2 regions of the Pseudomonas sp. Irchel s3a10 genome follow, and region 2 is predicted to be linked to the other one. Evidence: riboswitches for the same ligand, from Rfam matches in the RefSeq annotation. Region 2 holds a riboswitch; the other holds the start of a gene.
What was found. Region 2 has a riboswitch for cobalamin ahead of cobO (cob(I)yrinic acid a,c-diamide adenosyltransferase). Riboswitches for the same ligand answer to the same signal wherever they lie in the genome.

Region 1: linked by a shared signal. The riboswitch ahead of CKW11_RS02720 (CbtB domain-containing protein) and the one ahead of cobO (cob(I)yrinic acid a,c-diamide adenosyltransferase) in region 2 are both predicted to bind cobalamin.

What each region holds. Positions count from the first base shown of each region.
Region 1 covers NZ_FYDR01000001.1:603,220-611,575, forward strand. The annotation lists cobalamin riboswitch at 790-1,012, shown strand; gene CKW11_RS02720 (CbtB domain-containing protein) at 1,134-1,331, shown strand; gene CKW11_RS02725 (CbtA family protein) at 1,343-2,041, shown strand; gene CKW11_RS02730 (cobalamin biosynthesis protein) at 2,038-2,451, shown strand; gene cobM (precorrin-4 C(11)-methyltransferase) at 2,533-3,279, shown strand; gene nfuA (Fe-S biogenesis protein NfuA) at 3,422-4,006, opposite strand; gene CKW11_RS02745 (acyltransferase) at 4,064-5,089, opposite strand; gene CKW11_RS02750 (fatty acid cis/trans isomerase) at 5,275-7,569, opposite strand; gene metH (methionine synthase) at 7,726-8,356, shown strand, end outside.
Region 2 covers NZ_FYDR01000008.1:188,964-197,319, reverse strand. The annotation lists gene CKW11_RS22430 (cobyric acid synthase) at 170-1,621, opposite strand; gene cobD (threonine-phosphate decarboxylase CobD) at 1,618-2,610, opposite strand; gene cbiB (adenosylcobinamide-phosphate synthase CbiB) at 2,603-3,511, opposite strand; gene bluB (5,6-dimethylbenzimidazole synthase) at 3,508-4,158, opposite strand; gene CKW11_RS22410 (cobyrinate a,c-diamide synthase) at 4,155-5,537, opposite strand; gene cobO (cob(I)yrinic acid a,c-diamide adenosyltransferase) at 5,534-6,145, opposite strand; cobalamin riboswitch at 6,227-6,458, opposite strand; gene CKW11_RS22400 (hypothetical protein) at 6,623-7,207, shown strand; gene CKW11_RS22395 (sorbosone dehydrogenase family protein) at 7,274-8,356, shown strand, end outside.

The DNA of each region.
Region 1 (8,356 bases), on a different contig from region 2:
GTCCATCCGGGGGCATCGCCTCCGGTTTGCTTCGCTGCACCTCCTCTCGATGTATGCGGCTTCGCCGCATGGCGCTGCGCGCCTTCCCCCTTATGGACACCTACGCTCGGCCTGCCGAAGGGGCAAAAGATCAAAAGCCACATCAAGAGCCAAAGCCAAAGCAGGTCAAAAGATCGCAGCCTTCGGCAGCTCCTACATGGGATTGGGTGTGTTCAGTTGGAGTTTGGTTGGCTGGCAGGCCGCCTTCGCGAGCAAGCTCGCTCCCACAGTTGGAATGAGTGTGTTCCGTTGGAAATTGGTCGGCTGTCAGGCCGCCTTCGCGAGCAAGCCCGCTCCCACAGTTGGAATGGGTGTGTTCAGTTGGAAATTGGTCGGCTGTCGGGCCGCCATCGCCAGCAGGCTGAAAGCGTGCACCCCATGCGGCGAAGCCGCCCCACTCAACACGATGAGCGTTAGCTCGAGTACCGCTTTTGATCTCAGGGCCCGTCGGCAGGCTGAGTGGAGGGATTTATCCGGGGGTGGGAGCGCAGCGACCGTTTGGCGCAGCCAAACACAGCGAGAGGAGGTGCAGCGAAGCAAACCGTAGGCGCTGCCCCCCGGATGAATCCCGCAGCGAAGGAACCCGAGCCTAGGCGAGGGCCGAACGTCAGGGCATAGACCTTTTGGTTACTTTTGGGGCGTTTGCCAAAAGTGACCCGCCGTAAGGGCGGAACCCTAAGTGGCCGTTACCGCAGCAACGGATATACCCCCATACCCATCCAATTGACTCAAATCCCCAACCCATGCTCTCCTACACAACTTGTTACGGGTGCCCTTCACAGGGTGAAACGGGAAACCGGTGAATCATGTGCTTTACTCAAAGCCATGTCAGTCCGGTGCTGCCCCCGCAACGGTAAGCGAGCGAAGCGTCAAATCCACTGTGCCATTACGGCATGGGAAGGTGACGCTTGCAGGTCGGCCAGACGCCAACCCCTCGTGAGCCCGGAGACCGGCCCGCAACACACAGTGCGCATTTTGCGTCACTGAACATAACAAACCCGCGGTGGGCGGGCGCTGTTCGAACCTCTGCGTGCCCGACCCGCAGGGGTTTTCATGCGCTCTGTTGACCCGCTGACACTCCAAAGGGAAGCGCCATGTCGATCATCAGCAGCACCGGCAGCAACACCGACAAAATCTCCAGCACCAGCACATTGAGCCAACGCCTGACCGCCGCGATTTTCGCGTCGATCCTGGGTGCCGGCCTCGTTTACTTCGCCGGTTTCTCGCACATCGAAGCGGTGCACAACGCCGCTCACGATACCCGCCACAGCGCCGCGTTCCCGTGCCACTGAGACCTGCCGACATGATCAAGCGTATCGCGCAAACCGCAGGTTTCACCGGCCTGCTGGCCGCCCTGCTGCTGACATTGCTGCAAAGCTTCTGGGTCTCGCCGCTGATTCTGCAGGCCGAAACCTTCGAGAAATCCGAACCTGTGGCCGTTCACGAACACGCCGCCGGCACCGCCGCTCACACCCATGACGCCGAAGCCTGGGAGCCGGAAGATGGCTGGCAACGTGTGGTCTCGACCACCGGCGGCAATCTGGTGGTGGCAGTCGGTTTCGCCCTGATGCTCGCCGGCCTGTACACCTTGCGTGCACCGTCCAAAACCTCGCAAGGCCTGCTCTGGGGCCTGGCCGGCTACGCGACCTTCGTCCTTGCGCCGACCCTGGGCCTGCCGCCTGAACTGCCGGGCACCGCTGCAGCCGATCTGGCTTCGCGGCAAACCTGGTGGATCGGCACCGCTGCCTCCACTGCTGTTGGCCTGGCGTTGATTGTGTTCAGCCGCCACTGGCTGATGAAGTTGCTGGGCGTGGCGATCCTCGCCGTGCCGCACGTGATCGGCGCTCCGCAACCGGAAGTGCATTCGATGCTCGCTCCGGAAGCGCTGGAAACCCAGTTCAAAATCGCTTCGCAGTTGACCAACGTGGCGTTCTGGCTGGCCCTGGGCCTGATCAGCGCCTGGTTGTTCCGCCGCAAAAGCGATGGTCAGTACCACGCATGACCGATGACCGCGCAGCGCCGACCTTTGTGGTCGGCCTGGGCTGCCAGCGCGGCTGCCCGGTCAGCACGCTGCGCGCGTTACTCGATCAGGCGTTGCAGGCGCATCGCATCGAGCTGGAAGCGGTCAAGGCCCTGGCCAGCATCGATCTCAAACGCGATGAACCCGGTTTGCAGGAACTGGCCAGCCAGTTGGCGCTGCCGCTGTTGTATTTCAGCAGCGAAGAATTGGCCAGTTACCAGCAGCGACTCAGCCACCATTCTCAAATTGCCTATGAGCGCACCGGTTGCTACGGCGTGGCGGAAAGTGCCGCGCTGGCCCTTGCCGAGCAGTTGATTCAGGCACCGGCAAAACTGCTGATTTCCCGGCAGAAATACGCTCAGGCGACACTGGCATTGGCCGGCGCTGCGTAAAATCCCGATAATCCCCCTGTTTGATCATGAGCAATCTTCATCTGAAGCGTTGCCCTGCCCCGTTTTTCACAGGATTTCTTCATGACCGTCTACTTCATCGGCGCCGGCCCCGGCGACCCGGAACTGATCACCGTCAAAGGCCAGCGGTTGATCCGCAGCTGCCCGGTGATCATCTACGCAGGCTCGCTGGTGCCGGCCGCGGTGCTGGAGGGGCATCAGGCCGAAACCGTGGTCAACAGCGCCGAACTGCATCTGGAGCAGATCATTGAATTGATCACAACCGCCCATGCCAATGACCAGGACGTGGCGCGGGTGCATTCGGGTGATCCGAGCCTGTATGGCGCGATTGGCGAGCAGATTCGTTATTTGCGTGAGTTGCAGATTCCGTTCGAAATCATCCCCGGCGTCACCGCCACCGCAGCGTGTGCGGCGTTGCTTGGCGCGGAACTGACATTGCCGGACGTGTCGCAAAGCGTGATTCTGACCCGTTATGCGGACAAGACCGCGATGCCGGCGGGTGAGGAACTGAGCAGTCTGGCGCAGCATGGCGCGACCATGGCGATTCATCTGGGGGTCAATCATTTGCAGAAGATCATCGCTGAACTGCTGCCGCATTACGGCGCGGATTGCCCGATTGCGGTGATTCACCGGGCGACATGGCCGGATCAGGACTGGGTAGTGGGGACGCTGGAGGATATTGCCGAGAAGGTTGCGGCCAAAGGGTTTCGGCGTACAGCGTTGATTCTGGTGGGTCGGGTGTTGGGCAGTGAGGTGTTTAGCGAGTCGTCGCTGTATCGCGCGGGGCATGCGCACCTCTACAGACCCTGAAAGCCAAAAGATCGCAGCCTTCGGCAGCTCCTACATTGGAATGTGTATCCCTGTAGGAGCTGCCGAAGGCTGCGATCTTTTGCTTCACCCATAAAAAAACGGCGCTCACGGGGCGCCGTTTTTCATGTCCGCAGCGAACGCCTTAGTAGTAGGCATTTTCTTTCTGCGTGTGGTCGGTCACGTCGCGCACACCTTTGAGCTCTGGAATGCGCTCAAGCAAGGTGCGCTCGATGCCTTCCTTCAAGGTCACGTCGGCCTGGCCGCAGCCCTGACAACCACCACCGAACTGCAACACGGCGATGCCGTCCTCGACCACATCGATCAGGCTGACCTGACCGCCGTGGCTGGCCAGCCCCGGGTTGATTTCGGTTTGCAGGTAGTAGTTGATGCGCTCGTTGACCGGGCTGTCGGCATTGACCATCGGCACTTTGGCGTTTGGCGCCTTGATGGTCAGCTGGCCGCCCATGCGGTCGGTGGCGTAATCGACGACGGCGTCGTCAAGGAACGCTTCGCTGAACGAATCGATATAGGCGGTGAAGCTTTTCAGCCCCAGCGCGGTATCTTCAGGTTTTTCTTCGCCCGGCTTGCAATAGGCAATGCAGGTTTCGGCGTACTGGGTGCCAGGCTGGGTGATGAAGACGCGGATGCCGATGCCCGGGGTGTTCTGCTTGGAGAGCAGATCGGCCAGGTAATCGTGGGCGGCGTCGGTAATGGTAATAGCGGTCATGGAAACTCCTCGCAGGCTTGGGCGCAGTTTACGCCAATCATTGCGCCGGACAAAGTCCTAGTATTTTTGTCGGGAAAGATTCTCGACAGGTGCGCGCATCGGTTCGCCATCGATCCGCGCTTTAAGCCACTGATAGCTGCGCTTTTCCACCCATTCGTAGCTCAACCATGACCCCACGCCAATGGCCAGCGCACAGACGATGAACATCAGATACGGATTGATCCCGTAGTGCCGCGCGATAAAACCGCCAACCGACAGTACCAGCACGTGCATCAGATACACCGAATAGGAACAGTCACCCAGCCATTTCATCACCCAGTTACGCTCGACGTAGCGCTCCAGCGCCATGCAGGCCATCACCAGCACCGCACTCGGCACACCCCAGTTCAACAGCCTTGGCGCCGGTGCCAGGTGATAGATCGCCAACAACGCGGCGCCCATCGCCAACAGCGGCAGCCACAGGCCGGCGCCAATCCAGCCCCGGCGGTAGAGCACGCCGATGCCGATCCCCAGCAAGAACTCGTAGACGATATCGGAACGGTAAAACTCGTTGAGCCAGCCGAACGCCTGACATGCTGAAAACAGCAACGCGGCGACCACCAGCAAGCGCACCTGCCAGCGGAACACCAGCGCACACGCAAACAACACATAGAAGAGCATTTCGTAATTGAGCGTCCAGCCGACATTCAGCGTCGGATAGATCCCATAGCCGCCGGGGTTTTGTGCAGGGATGAATAACAGCGACGCGAGGAAATGCGCCCAATCCACCGTCTGATCCGGCAACAGCGGCTGGGCGAAGACCACCAACAACGCCATCAACAGCGTGTACAGCCAGTACGCGGGGACAATCCGCGACAGCCGATACAGCAGGAATTGCCCCGGCCGCAGAATCTTGTCCTCGGTGGACAGGAAAATCACCAGACCGCTGATGACAAAGAAAATATCGACGCCGACCGCGCCTTTGTCGATGAAGAACTGCCCGACCGGGCCGCGGGCCTTGAAGTCGAAGAAAATCTGCATGAAGTGGTGGCAGACCACCGTCCACGCGGCAAGCGCCCGCAGGGCCTGCACTGAAATCAACATTGGAGGGGCTCCCGTACACAACTCTCAAAACCACCACCGACCCCTTGTAGGAGTGAGCCTGCTCGCGATGACGGCATGTCAGGCGACAACCATTCTGAATGGACTGACGCCTTCGCGAGCAAGCCCGCTCCCACAGGGGATTTGTGAGTTACCTGAAGCTGTGACAGTCGGCCTGTATTAAACGATCAAAGATTCTCGTAGCGGTTGATGTCCAGCACGCCCTCTTCCACCGGGTCAGTTTCGTGGAGGTATTGGCTCAGGTCGTGGAAATAGAACCAGAATTGCGGATGACTGCGACGGATCCCCCAGCGTTCGACGATTTTCTCGAAACGATCGGCATCCTTGGCATTCTCCATGGCATCGACAAATTCCGATACTTGCTCGGCCGGAATGTTGAAGATGAAGTTCGGATAGCTGCTGAGCACGCCCGGGTAAATGGTCAAGGTGTCCAGCCCTGGCTGATAGCGCAGCGACTCGCCCAACAGGAACGCTACGTTGCTGTGCGCGCGATTGCGCAGCAGGCTGTACACCTCGCGTTTGCCGCTGCGGGTTTCGATGCGCAGCATGGTCGCTTCCGGTAATTGGTCGATGACCTTCAAACCGGCGGCCGGGCGCGAAGTCAGACGGCTCAACGCCTGCTCGGCATTTTGCAGGGCCGGGTCGATATTCGGCCGCGAGCAATAGGCGCCGTCACAGCGGTTGATCGGATCCGGCCGCGCATTGAGGTCGCCATAACGCCCCAGCAACTGCATGGCGAAGTCGAATTTCGGGTCTTTCTCATCGAGTTTCAGTGCGGTCGGCTTGTCGTCGTCGATGGCTTCGTAATCGAGCCACATCTTGAACTGGCCGCTGCTCTGATACCAATCGTTGAGGTAGCCCTCGCGGGAATCGGCCGGCATCAGGCGCAGGAAGTTCTGCTCGGCACCGTTGCGGATCAGGTCGAAATACAGGCGGGTCTGCGCCTGATGGGAGACGTTGCCGAATACATCGAAGTTGACCGCCAACTGGTAATAGGTGCGCTCCAGCAGCGGATAGTCGAACAGCCACATGGTCTGTGGCACTTCGCCGATCAGGCCTTTGGTCACCGACGCACTGTCGAAGTGGCGGAAAATGCTCAGCAGCGCGTTGTCGTTACCGGCCCACAAGGTTGACCAGCTCGGGGCCGGCAGTTCGGCGTAGCTGTCACGGCGCAGGGCTTCGTATTCGTTGCGCTTGTTGCGGTAGTTGTGCCACAGACTGAGGACACTGCCGACGTCATCGTTCTGCCCCGGCATTGCCAACAACGGCGTGGCCTGGCCGCGATAGTTGGGATCGGTGATGTACAGATCGTGTTCCGGAGCCTGGAACAGCGCCCAGAAGTTATCGCGGATCACATCCGTCGCAATCTGCCCACGGCACACCGGCCCGCGAATAAAGGTGCGGACGAAGTATTCGGCGTTGTCGAGCATGAACTGATAACGCGCCTGCGCCGGAATCGCCTCGAACGTGGCGAACGGGTTGGCCCGGCTCTGCGGGCCGTAACCCGGCAATGCATTGACCTGCCAGTTGCCGCTGTAGAACAGGCTCTTGACCCGCGCCATCTTCGCCGCGCTCAGCGGATAGGTGATGTGGGTCTTGTGCACGATCACCCCTTGCACCGGCCACAAGCGGTAATACACCTGAGTACCCGGATCGTCATTCGGGCGACGGGTGGCGATCAGGTCGATCGGCTGGCCGGTTGGCGTGCGCGAACGCACCCACTGGAAGTAGTGCCCCGGTTCGCCGTCCTTGAAATAGAGGTGCGCAAGGTACCAGTGTTCGAACAGCCAGCGCCCGACCAGACTCTGCCGCGCGCCCGGCGCATTGAGCAGGTTTTCCCACTGGACGATTTGCAGCGCTTCTTTGGCGCTCGGCGCCAGCCCCTGCTCGTCGATCGGCGCACCGGACGCCAGCCAGCGCTGCAGGGTCTGGTATTGCTGATCGGTCAGCCCGGTCACCGCCAGCGGCATGCCTTCTTTCGGGTGGGCGCCGGCATAGCCGTCAAACTCGGCGGGCATCGCGCACATGTTTTCCCGTTGCAGGCCGAGGACCATGTCTTCCGGCAACTTGGCGTTGGGGGTCAGCGGAGTTTTGTGCCCCAGTTCGAGCATCCGCGCCATCAGCGCCGCCTGGCTGCCCTGGGCATCGAGTACCGAATAAAAGCCTTTCTGCTGCCAGGCACGTTTGCCGAAGGCGTCGTAGAACAGCCGCGTGGTCGGCGCCGCCTGGGTGCGTTCGCCGTCGTAGACCGGCATCTTGCTCGCGCCCCGCCCTGCGCCTTCACCGCTGCCCAGATTGAGCTGGCACGCCGAGTCATAGCAGGCGTGGCAGGCCACACACTTCTCGGTGAAGATTGGCTGGATATCACGCGTATATGAAATAGAAGGTGAGATCGCGGGTTCCTGCGCAATGGCGCCCCAGCTTAAAAACAGCAAGAAAATGCTGATGACGCGGTACGACATGCCCATGATCCCGATCGTGAAAAAAACGCCCGCGATTCTACAGTATGACGCTCGTACAAACATGAACGATATTCATGCAAAAGCAGCACGTGCTCCAAAAGCGCACAGGTTTGTTATGATCCCGCCCCTTCGTCATGGTCTTTTCGAGTAGTCCCAATGTCCGATCGCAGCGTCCGCCTTCAAGCTCTCAAGCAAGCCCTCAAAGAGCGCATCCTGATTCTCGACGGCGGCATGGGCACGATGATCCAGAGCTACAAGCTCGAAGAGCAGGATTATCGCGGCAAACGCTTCGCTGACTGGCCGAGTGACGTCAAGGGCAACAACGACCTGCTGGTGATCACTCGTCCCGACGTGATCGGTGGCATCGAAAAGGCTTATCTGGATGCCGGCGCCGACATTCTGGAAACCAACACCTTCAACGCCACACGCATTTCCATGGCCGATTACGGCATGGAAGAGCTGGCGTACGAATTAAACGTAGAAGGCGCGCGACTGGCGCGCAAGGTGGCCGACGCCAAGACCGCCGAGAACCCGGACAAGCCGCGTTTCGTCGCCGGCGTGCTCGGCCCGACCAGCCGCACCTGCTCGCTGTCGCCTGACGTGAACAACCCCGGCTACCGCAACGTCACTTTCGATGAACTGGTGGAGAACTACACCGAGGCCACCAAAGGCCTGATCGAAGGCGGCGTCGATCTGATCCTGATCGAAACCATCTTCGACACGCTCAACGCCAAAGCCGCGATCTTCGCCGTGCAAGGGGTGTTCGAAGAGCTGCACATCGAACTGC
Region 2 (8,356 bases):
CGCGAGCAAGCCCGCTCCCACCCTGGAATGTATTCTCATGTTGGAGCATGGGAACATCCCGAATTATGTGCTGAGACAACCGGCCTCTTCGCGAGCAGGCTCGCCCCCACATGGGAATGCCTTCTCATGTGGGAGCGGGCTTGCTCGCGAAGAGGCCGTAACAGCCAGCCTAAATCCCGCAGAGCTGACGCAGCAGCCCGGTATCCAGATGCTGCTCCACCAGATCCGCCAGCCGCTCGATATCGCGCTCGCGCAAGCCGTGGTAATCCACTTCCTGCACATCGCTCAACCCGGCCCAGCGCAGCAACGCGGCACTGGCTTGCGGTGATTCGAACAAGCCATGCAGATAGGTGCCGAACACCTGCCCGTCCGGACTCTGTGCGCCGTCGCAACGACCGTCATCCAGATGCACCGCCGCATTCTCCAGCGCCGACCCTACCGTCACGCCGGCATGGATTTCATAGCCACTGACCTCGGCGTTTTCCAGCGCCAGACGTCCGCGTACATTGCGCAACTGCTTCTCGGCTTCCAGCGTGGTTTCGAACGCCAGTAAACCCAGACCTGCACTGGAACCCGGCGCGCCTTCCAGGCCCAGCGGATCGTGCACCTGCTCACCGAGCATTTGCAGCCCGCCGCAGATCCCCAGCAACTTGCCGCCATACCGCAAGTGCCGATTGATCGCCGTGTCCCAGCCATTGGCACGCAAATACGCGAGGTCGCTGCGCACGCTTTTCGAGCCGGGCAGGATGATCAGGTCGGCGGCAGGAATCGCCTGCCCCGGGCCGATGAATTGCAGATCGACCTGCGGATGCAGTCGCAGCGGATCGAAGTCCGTGTGGTTGCTGATGCGGGGTAGCACCGGCACCACCACTTTCAGCACTTGCTCGGCCTTGTCGGTCTGACGTTGATCGATGCCGTCCTCGGCCTCCAGATGCAGGTCCATCACGTATGGCAATACGCCGACCACCGGTTTGCCGGTGCGCTGTTCCAGCCAGTCGAGGCCCGGTTGCAGCAAGGCGATGTCACCGCGAAAACGGTTGATGATGAAGCCCTTGACCCGTGCCTGTTCGCTCGGCGACAGCAGCTCCAGCGTGCCGACCAGATGCGCGAAAACGCCGCCGCGATTGATGTCGGCAATCAGCAGCACCGGGCAATCCACCGCTTCGGCAAAGCCCATGTTGGCGATGTCACCGGCACGCAGATTGATCTCGGCCGGCGAGCCGGCGCCTTCGACCATCACCAACGGATACGCCGCGCTCAACCGCTCGTGCGAGGCGAGCACCGCTTGCATGGCGATGGCTTTGTAGTCGTGATAGGCCACCGCGTTCATGCTGGTGACCGCACGGCCATGGATGATCACCTGCGCGCCGGTGTCGCTGTTGGGCTTGAGCAGCACCGGGTTCATGTCGGTGTGCGGTTCGAGATGCGCCGCTTGCGCCTGCACGGCTTGCGCACGGCCGATCTCGCCGCCGTCGGCGGTCACCGCGCTGTTGAGCGCCATGTTCTGCGGTTTGAACGGCACCACCGCCACGCCCTGACGGGTTGCCCAGCGGCACAGCGCCGTCACCAGCGTGCTTTTACCGGCGTCGGACGTGGTGCCTTGAACCATCAAGGTTGTCATTGGTTTTCCTTGGCGAAAGCTTGCAGCGCTTGTTCGAGACGCGCTTCTTCAGCGGCGTTGGCCGGCAGACCAAAACGCAGGCTGCTGTTGTGGGTGAAGATGCGCAGGAGGATGCCGCGTCGGGCCATGAACTCGTGCAGCACAGGCGCGCGCTCGGTGATCAGCCACTGGAACAACGCGCAACCACCGTGGGGTTTGAAGCCGTAGCGCTCCAGCAGCAAAGCCAGACGTTCACTGGCTTCATCGCTGCGAATGCGTTGCCGGGTGTGCGCTTCGGTGTCTTGCAGACAGGCCTGGCCGAGCACCCGCGTCGGCCCGCTGACCGCCCAGGGTCCGACCTGCTCCGCGAGCAATCTGAGCAACTTGCGCTCGGCCAGCACAAAGCCCAGACGCACCCCCGCCAGACCGAAAAACTTGCCGAACGAACGCAACACGATCAGGCCAACTTGATGGGTATGCGACGCCAGACTCAGCTGCGGCGTGTTGTCCATGAATGCTTCATCGACCACCAGCCAGCCGCCGCGCTGGGCCAGCCGCGCGTGCCAGTCGAGCAGCCGCGCCGGGGTCAGGCTCAGGCCGGTGGGATTGTTCGGATTGACCACCACCAGCACGTCGAGGCTGTCGAGAAAGAATTCCACTTCCTGCTCCAGCACTTCGCGCACGATGTAACCGCTGCGGCGCCAGGCTTCGGCGTGCTCGGCATAACACGGCGACAACACACCGACCTTGCCGGCGCGGCGCAAACGCGGCAGCAACTGAATCGCCATCTGCGAACCGGCCACCGGCAGCACCTGCGCGGCGCCGTAGTAATCGCACGCAGCCTGCTCCAGCCCGTCATCGGTTTCCGGCAAGCGTGCCCAGGCGCGCAGCGGAATCTCCGGCACCGCAAACGGCCACGGCGCGAGGCCGCTGGAGAGGTCGAGCCAGTCAGCCTCGGCAATCCCGTAATCGAGTGCAGCCTTGCGCAGCCGGCCACCGTGCTCAAGCATAGAATTCAGCCCCCACGCAGAGAATCAGCAGCCATAACCATACCCCGCGCTGGACCAATTGCCAGCCGCGATCAATCGAATCGGCATCCGCCGGCGGACCTTCACCCAGTTGCGGACGCTCATGCAGTTCGCCGTGATAGATCGCCGGGCCGCCCAGTTCGACATTCAACGCACCGGCACCGGCCGCCATCACCGGACCGGCATTCGGGCTGTCCCATTGCGGCCCTTGGCTGCGCCAGCATTTCCAGGCAAGCCGGGTGTTGCCCAGCAGCGCATAGGTCAGCGCCACCAACCGGGCCGGAATGTAGTTGAGCACGTCGTCGATTTTTGCCGCGCACCAGCCGAAGCGCTCGAAGCGCTCATTGCGATAGCCCCACATCGCGTCGAGCGTATTGCTCAAACGATAGAGCACCACGCCCGGCGCTCCGGCCACGACAAACCAGAACAGCGCGGCGAACACCGCGTCGCTGCCGTTTTCCAGCACCGATTCGGTGGCGGCACGGGCGACCGCGGTGCTGTCCAGTTCGCTGGTCTGGCGACTGACCAGGTAGCCGACACGCTTGCGCGCTTCTTCCAGATCATCAGCGCGCAAGGCGGCGGCTACCGGCGCGACATGCTCACCGAGGCTGCGCATGCCGAGGGCGCAATACAGCGCAAGAATCTCGACGATCCAGCCCACGTAAGGCGCCCAGGAAAACGCGGTGGCGAGCAAGGTCAGCGGCAGCACCGCGATCACCCAGGCGGTGACCCCGTGACTGCGCCAGCCACGCCCGCCCGCATTGAAACGGCGCTCGATGCGCCCGGCAAAATTGCCGAACGCTACCAGCGGATGCCAGCGTTTCGGTTCACCCAGCAGCGCATCCAGCGCGACCGCGGCGACACTCAACAACGCCACACTCATTGACTCACTCCCCAATAATTTTCGTACAGCAACTCATTGAGCGGCCGCGCCTGCGCCCACCCTTCGAGTACCAGCATCGGCGCCGGATAGAATGCCTTGACCGGCCCCAGGCACAACACCGCCAGCGGCTTGGCCCCGGCCGGCAACTGCAGCAGATCGGCCAGTGCCTGCGGTTCGAACAGCGACACCCAGCCCATGCCCAATCCTTCGGCACGGGACGCCAGCCACAGATTCTGAATCGCGCAGGACAGCGAGGCCATGTCCATTTCCGGCAGCGTACGACGGCCGAAAATGTGTTTTTCGCGATCGTCCATCAGCGCCGCGACCAACACTTCGGCGCAATCATTGATGCCTTCGACCTTGAGCTTCATGAACTCGTCGCTACGCTCGCCGAGGGCTTCGGCGGTACGCACGCGTTCTTCTTCGACGAGGTTCCGGATCTGCCCGCGCAAGCCGCGATCGCTGATGCGGATGAAGCGCCATGGCTGCATCAGGCCGACGCTGGGCGCCTGATGCGCGGCTTCGAGCAGGCGGCGCAGCAGCTCCGGCTCGACCGTGCCGCCGGTGAAGTGGCGCATGTCGCGGCGTTCGGCGATGACTTTATAGACCGCTGTGCGCTCGACCTCAGTGAATGCGTTGTTGCTCATGGCCTCTTCGCGAGCAAGCCCGCTCCCACAGGGGTTAGGTGATCCAATGTGGGAGCGGGCTTGCTCGCGAAAGCGGCCTCAAGATCTGGCACAAACAGTGCCGCGATAGCCGCAGGATTCGACGGAAAGTAGAAATGCACGTACGACGCCGTCATCCGCCCTTCCCGATATACCGCCTCGGCTCCGCGCCCGCCATTCGGGCTCAGGCCCCGGGCGATCGGCGTCAGCTCAGTGGTGGTCAGGGAATGGTGATAGGTGTGGCCGCGCAACGAGCCTTCCGGCAGATCCACCGCTTGCAGTGCCAGTGCCGCCAGACGTTTTTGCATTACCGCCTCACCGCGCAGCAGCCCGACCAGTTCGGCGCGGGTGCCGTCGACATCGGTCAACGCGTCGAGCAGGTAGAGCATGCCGCCGCACTCGGCGAGCAACGGCTTGCCGGCGGCGTGGTGCGCACGGATCGCATCGAGCATCGCGGTGTTTTGCGATAACGCGACATGGTGCAATTCCGGATAACCACCGGGCAGATACAGACTGTCGGCCTCGGGCAATTGCGTATCGCGGATCGGCGAGAAGAAACTCAACTCGGCGCCCATCGCCCGTAGCAGGTCGAGACTGGCGCCGTAGGTGAAGGCAAAGGCCTCATCGCGAGCGACGGCGATGCGCACGCCGTCGAGCAGCGGTTCGGCAGGGATCACTTCAGGTGCGGCAAATTCCACGGCCGGTGGCAGCGCTACCTCGCAACTGCTGGCCAAGGCTTCGGCGGCGGCGTCGAGACGCAGGTCGAGATCATTCAGTTCGCTGGCCTGCACCAGACCGAGGTGCCGGCTCGGCAACTCGATCCCGGTCTCGCGGGACAGCGCGCCGTACCAGCGCAGACCTTCGGTGAGGCTGCCTTCGAGCAACTGTGCATGACGCAAGGTGCCGACACGGTTGGCCAGCACGCCGGCGAATGGCAGGTCCGGCTGATACTTCGCCAAACCCAGTGCCAGGGCGCCAAAGGTCTGGGCCATGGCGGTACCGTCGATCACGCCGAGCACCGGCACGCCGAAATGCCGCGCCAGATCAGCGCTCGATGGTGTGCCGTCGAACAGGCCCATCACGCCTTCGATCAGGATCAAATCGGCTTCGGCGGCGGCTTCCCACAACAGACGGCGACTTTCCTGCTCGCCGACCATCCACATGTCCAGTTGATACACCGGCGCACCGCTGGCGCGCTCGAGAATCATTGGGTCGAGGAAGTCCGGGCCGCACTTGAACACGCGCACCTTGCGCCCCTGGTTGCGATGCAAGCGAGCGAGCGCGGCGGTGACGGTGGTCTTGCCCTGACCGGAGGCCGGCGCGGCAATCAGTACCGCCGGGCAGTGACGTGGTTGATTCAAAGTTCGACGCCTTTCTGCGCTTTGATGCCGGCCTGGAAGGCGTGTTTGAGCATGCCCATTTCGGTGACGGTATCGCCCATCTCGATCATTTCCGGCTTGGCCGCGCGACCGGTGACGATCACGTGCTGCATCGGCGGACGCGCCTGCAAGTCGCTGAGCACCTGATCAAGATCGAGGTAGCCGTGCTTGAGGGCGATGTTCAGTTCGTCCAGCACCACCAGGCCGATCGACGGATCGCGCAGCAGTTCGCGGGACACTGCCCACGCGGCTTCGGCGGCGGCGATGTCACGCTGGCGATCTTGGGTTTCCCAAGTGAAACCCTCGCCCATCACGTGAAAACGCACTTGCTCGGGGAAGCGGCGGAAGAACAGTTCTTCGCCGGTGCTGTTGCGACCCTTGATGAACTGCACCACACCGCACTGCATGCCGTGGCCCATGGCGCGGGCGAGCATGCCGAACGCCGAGCTGCTTTTGCCTTTGCCATTGCCGGTCAGCACCAGCACCAGGCCGCACTCGTCAGGCGAATTGGCGATGCGTTCGTCGATCACGGCTTTTTTGCGCTGCATACGCGCCAGATGGCGTTCGTCGCGCTCGGGGGAATCGGTCATTGGGGGAGCTCTCCGTTGAGGCTGGATAACGGCGGGCAGGCACAAGAATAGACGGCAAAAAGCCTGGCATCGCCCACCGTGATGCCGCTGGATGGATCAGGCCGGTCTCCGGGCTCATGAGCGGCGAATCGCCTGGCTGCGCGCCTTCCCGCTTCTGTCGAGGCAGTGGCTCAAGGCGCAGCTTTTACTCATTTACCGTTGCGGGGGCAGCGCCGGGATCGTGATCGTTCTTCGCCTGAAGACAACCCTCACCGGCTTCCCTGTTTCACTCTGTCGACACAGGTCACAGAGCACCTGAAACAAGCCGCGAAGGTTAGAGGGTTGGGGGTGGAGCGTCAATTAAAGAGGGGGCCGGCGGGCGAATAACTGCCGTCGATCAATTAACTGACGCCAATCTTGTGCCACACTGAGACAAGTGATATCAAAGAGCCATGCTTTTGTTTGAAAAAGCACACTACAACAATAAGGATGATGACGATGCAAGGCATGATCATCAGCAACCCGCGCCTGGAATTCCTGCGCCCGATGCTTGAACGCTGGTTTGACTGTATCGACCGCTACAACGCCATTCGCGGCGACAACGACACCCCTTACTGGCATGACGAGAAAGCCAATCTCGGATTGCTCTCCGCTGCGGCATGGATGGCCGAACTGGTAACCCTTTGCGACACCCCCACCCGTAAACAGAATGAGGAAGGCGAACGCAATGCCCGCGCCGACCTGTTCATCGCCGGCGCCGAAGACCGCGCCTACCTCCAGGCCACCCAGCGCTGGCCACGGGTCAACAACCTCAATCTGACCCAGGCCCTGCTGGACATCACCAGCGATGCCAAACGCATCAGCTTCGCCAGCGATCTCAAACTCGGCTGCCTGTTCGTCGCCCCGCAAAAGGCCCAGCACAGCGCCAGCCCCGAAGAACTGCAGGACATGGTCGACGACCTGCAAAAGGAACACTGCTGCGCGGTGGCCTGGTATTTCCCCTACGCCTACCGCAAGTTGCGCAGCGAAGCGGGCAACTATCACCCGGGCGTCGCCGTGCTGTTCAAAGAGGCCCGCGGTTGAGCGGTTGAACCATCGGGTGCGCAAGCTCCTCTATGATTAGGCAAGCATTCATAGGGAAGATCAGTAATGCGCAGAACCCAACTCGCTCTCGTCATCGCCCTCGCCGGAGGGCTCGCCGCCTGCGGTGAATCCTCCAGCCTGCAAGTTTCTGACGGCACCGGTCCGTCACCGAAGCTGCCTGAACCAAACAAAACCCTGATCCCGACGGTGAACATCGCCCCGGCGGTCGGCTGGCCTGCGGGCGGCAAACCGACTGCTGCGGCCGGTACGCAAGTCGCGGCATTCGCCGAAGGCCTCGATCACCCGCGCTGGCTCTACGTGCTGCCCAACGGTGACGTGCTGGTGGCGGAAACCAACGCCCCGCCCAAACCGGATGACAGCAGCGGTATTCGCGGCTGGGTGATGAAGAAAGTCATGGGCAAGGCCGGCGCTGGTGTGCCGAGCCCGAATCGCATCACCCTGCTGCGCGATGCCGACCACGACGGCGTGGCCGAGACCCGCACGGTGTTTCTGCAGAATCTCAACTCGCCGTTTGGCATGACCCTGGTCGGCAACGATTTGTACGTCGCCGACACCGATCGCCTGCTGCGCTTTCCCTACGAGCAAGGCGCGACCGAGATCAAGACGCAGCCGATCAAAGTCACCGACCTGCCGGGCGGCACCCTGAACCATCACTGGACCAAGAACGTCATCGCCAGCAAGGACGGCAACAAGCTGTACGTCACCGTCGGCTCGAACAGCAACGTCGGCGAGAATGGTCTGGATAAAGAAGAAGGACGTGCGGCGATCTGGGAAGTGGATCGCGCCACCGGCAACCACCGGATCTTCGCCTCGGGCATTCGCAACCCCAACGGCCTGGCGTGGGAACCCACCACAGGCGCGCTGTGGACAGCAGTCAACGAACGTGACGAGATCGGCAGCGATCTGGTGCCGGACTACATCACCTCGGTCAAGGACGGTGGCTTCTATGGCTGGCCATTCAGCTACTACGGTCAGCACGTGGATGTGCGGGTGAAGCCGCAGAATCTGGATCTGGTGGCCAAGGCTATCGCCCCGGACTACGCCGTCGGCCCGCATACCGCCTCGCTGGGCCTGACCTTCGCTGAAGGCAACAGCCTGCCGGCGCAGTTCAAGGAGGGCGCGTTCATC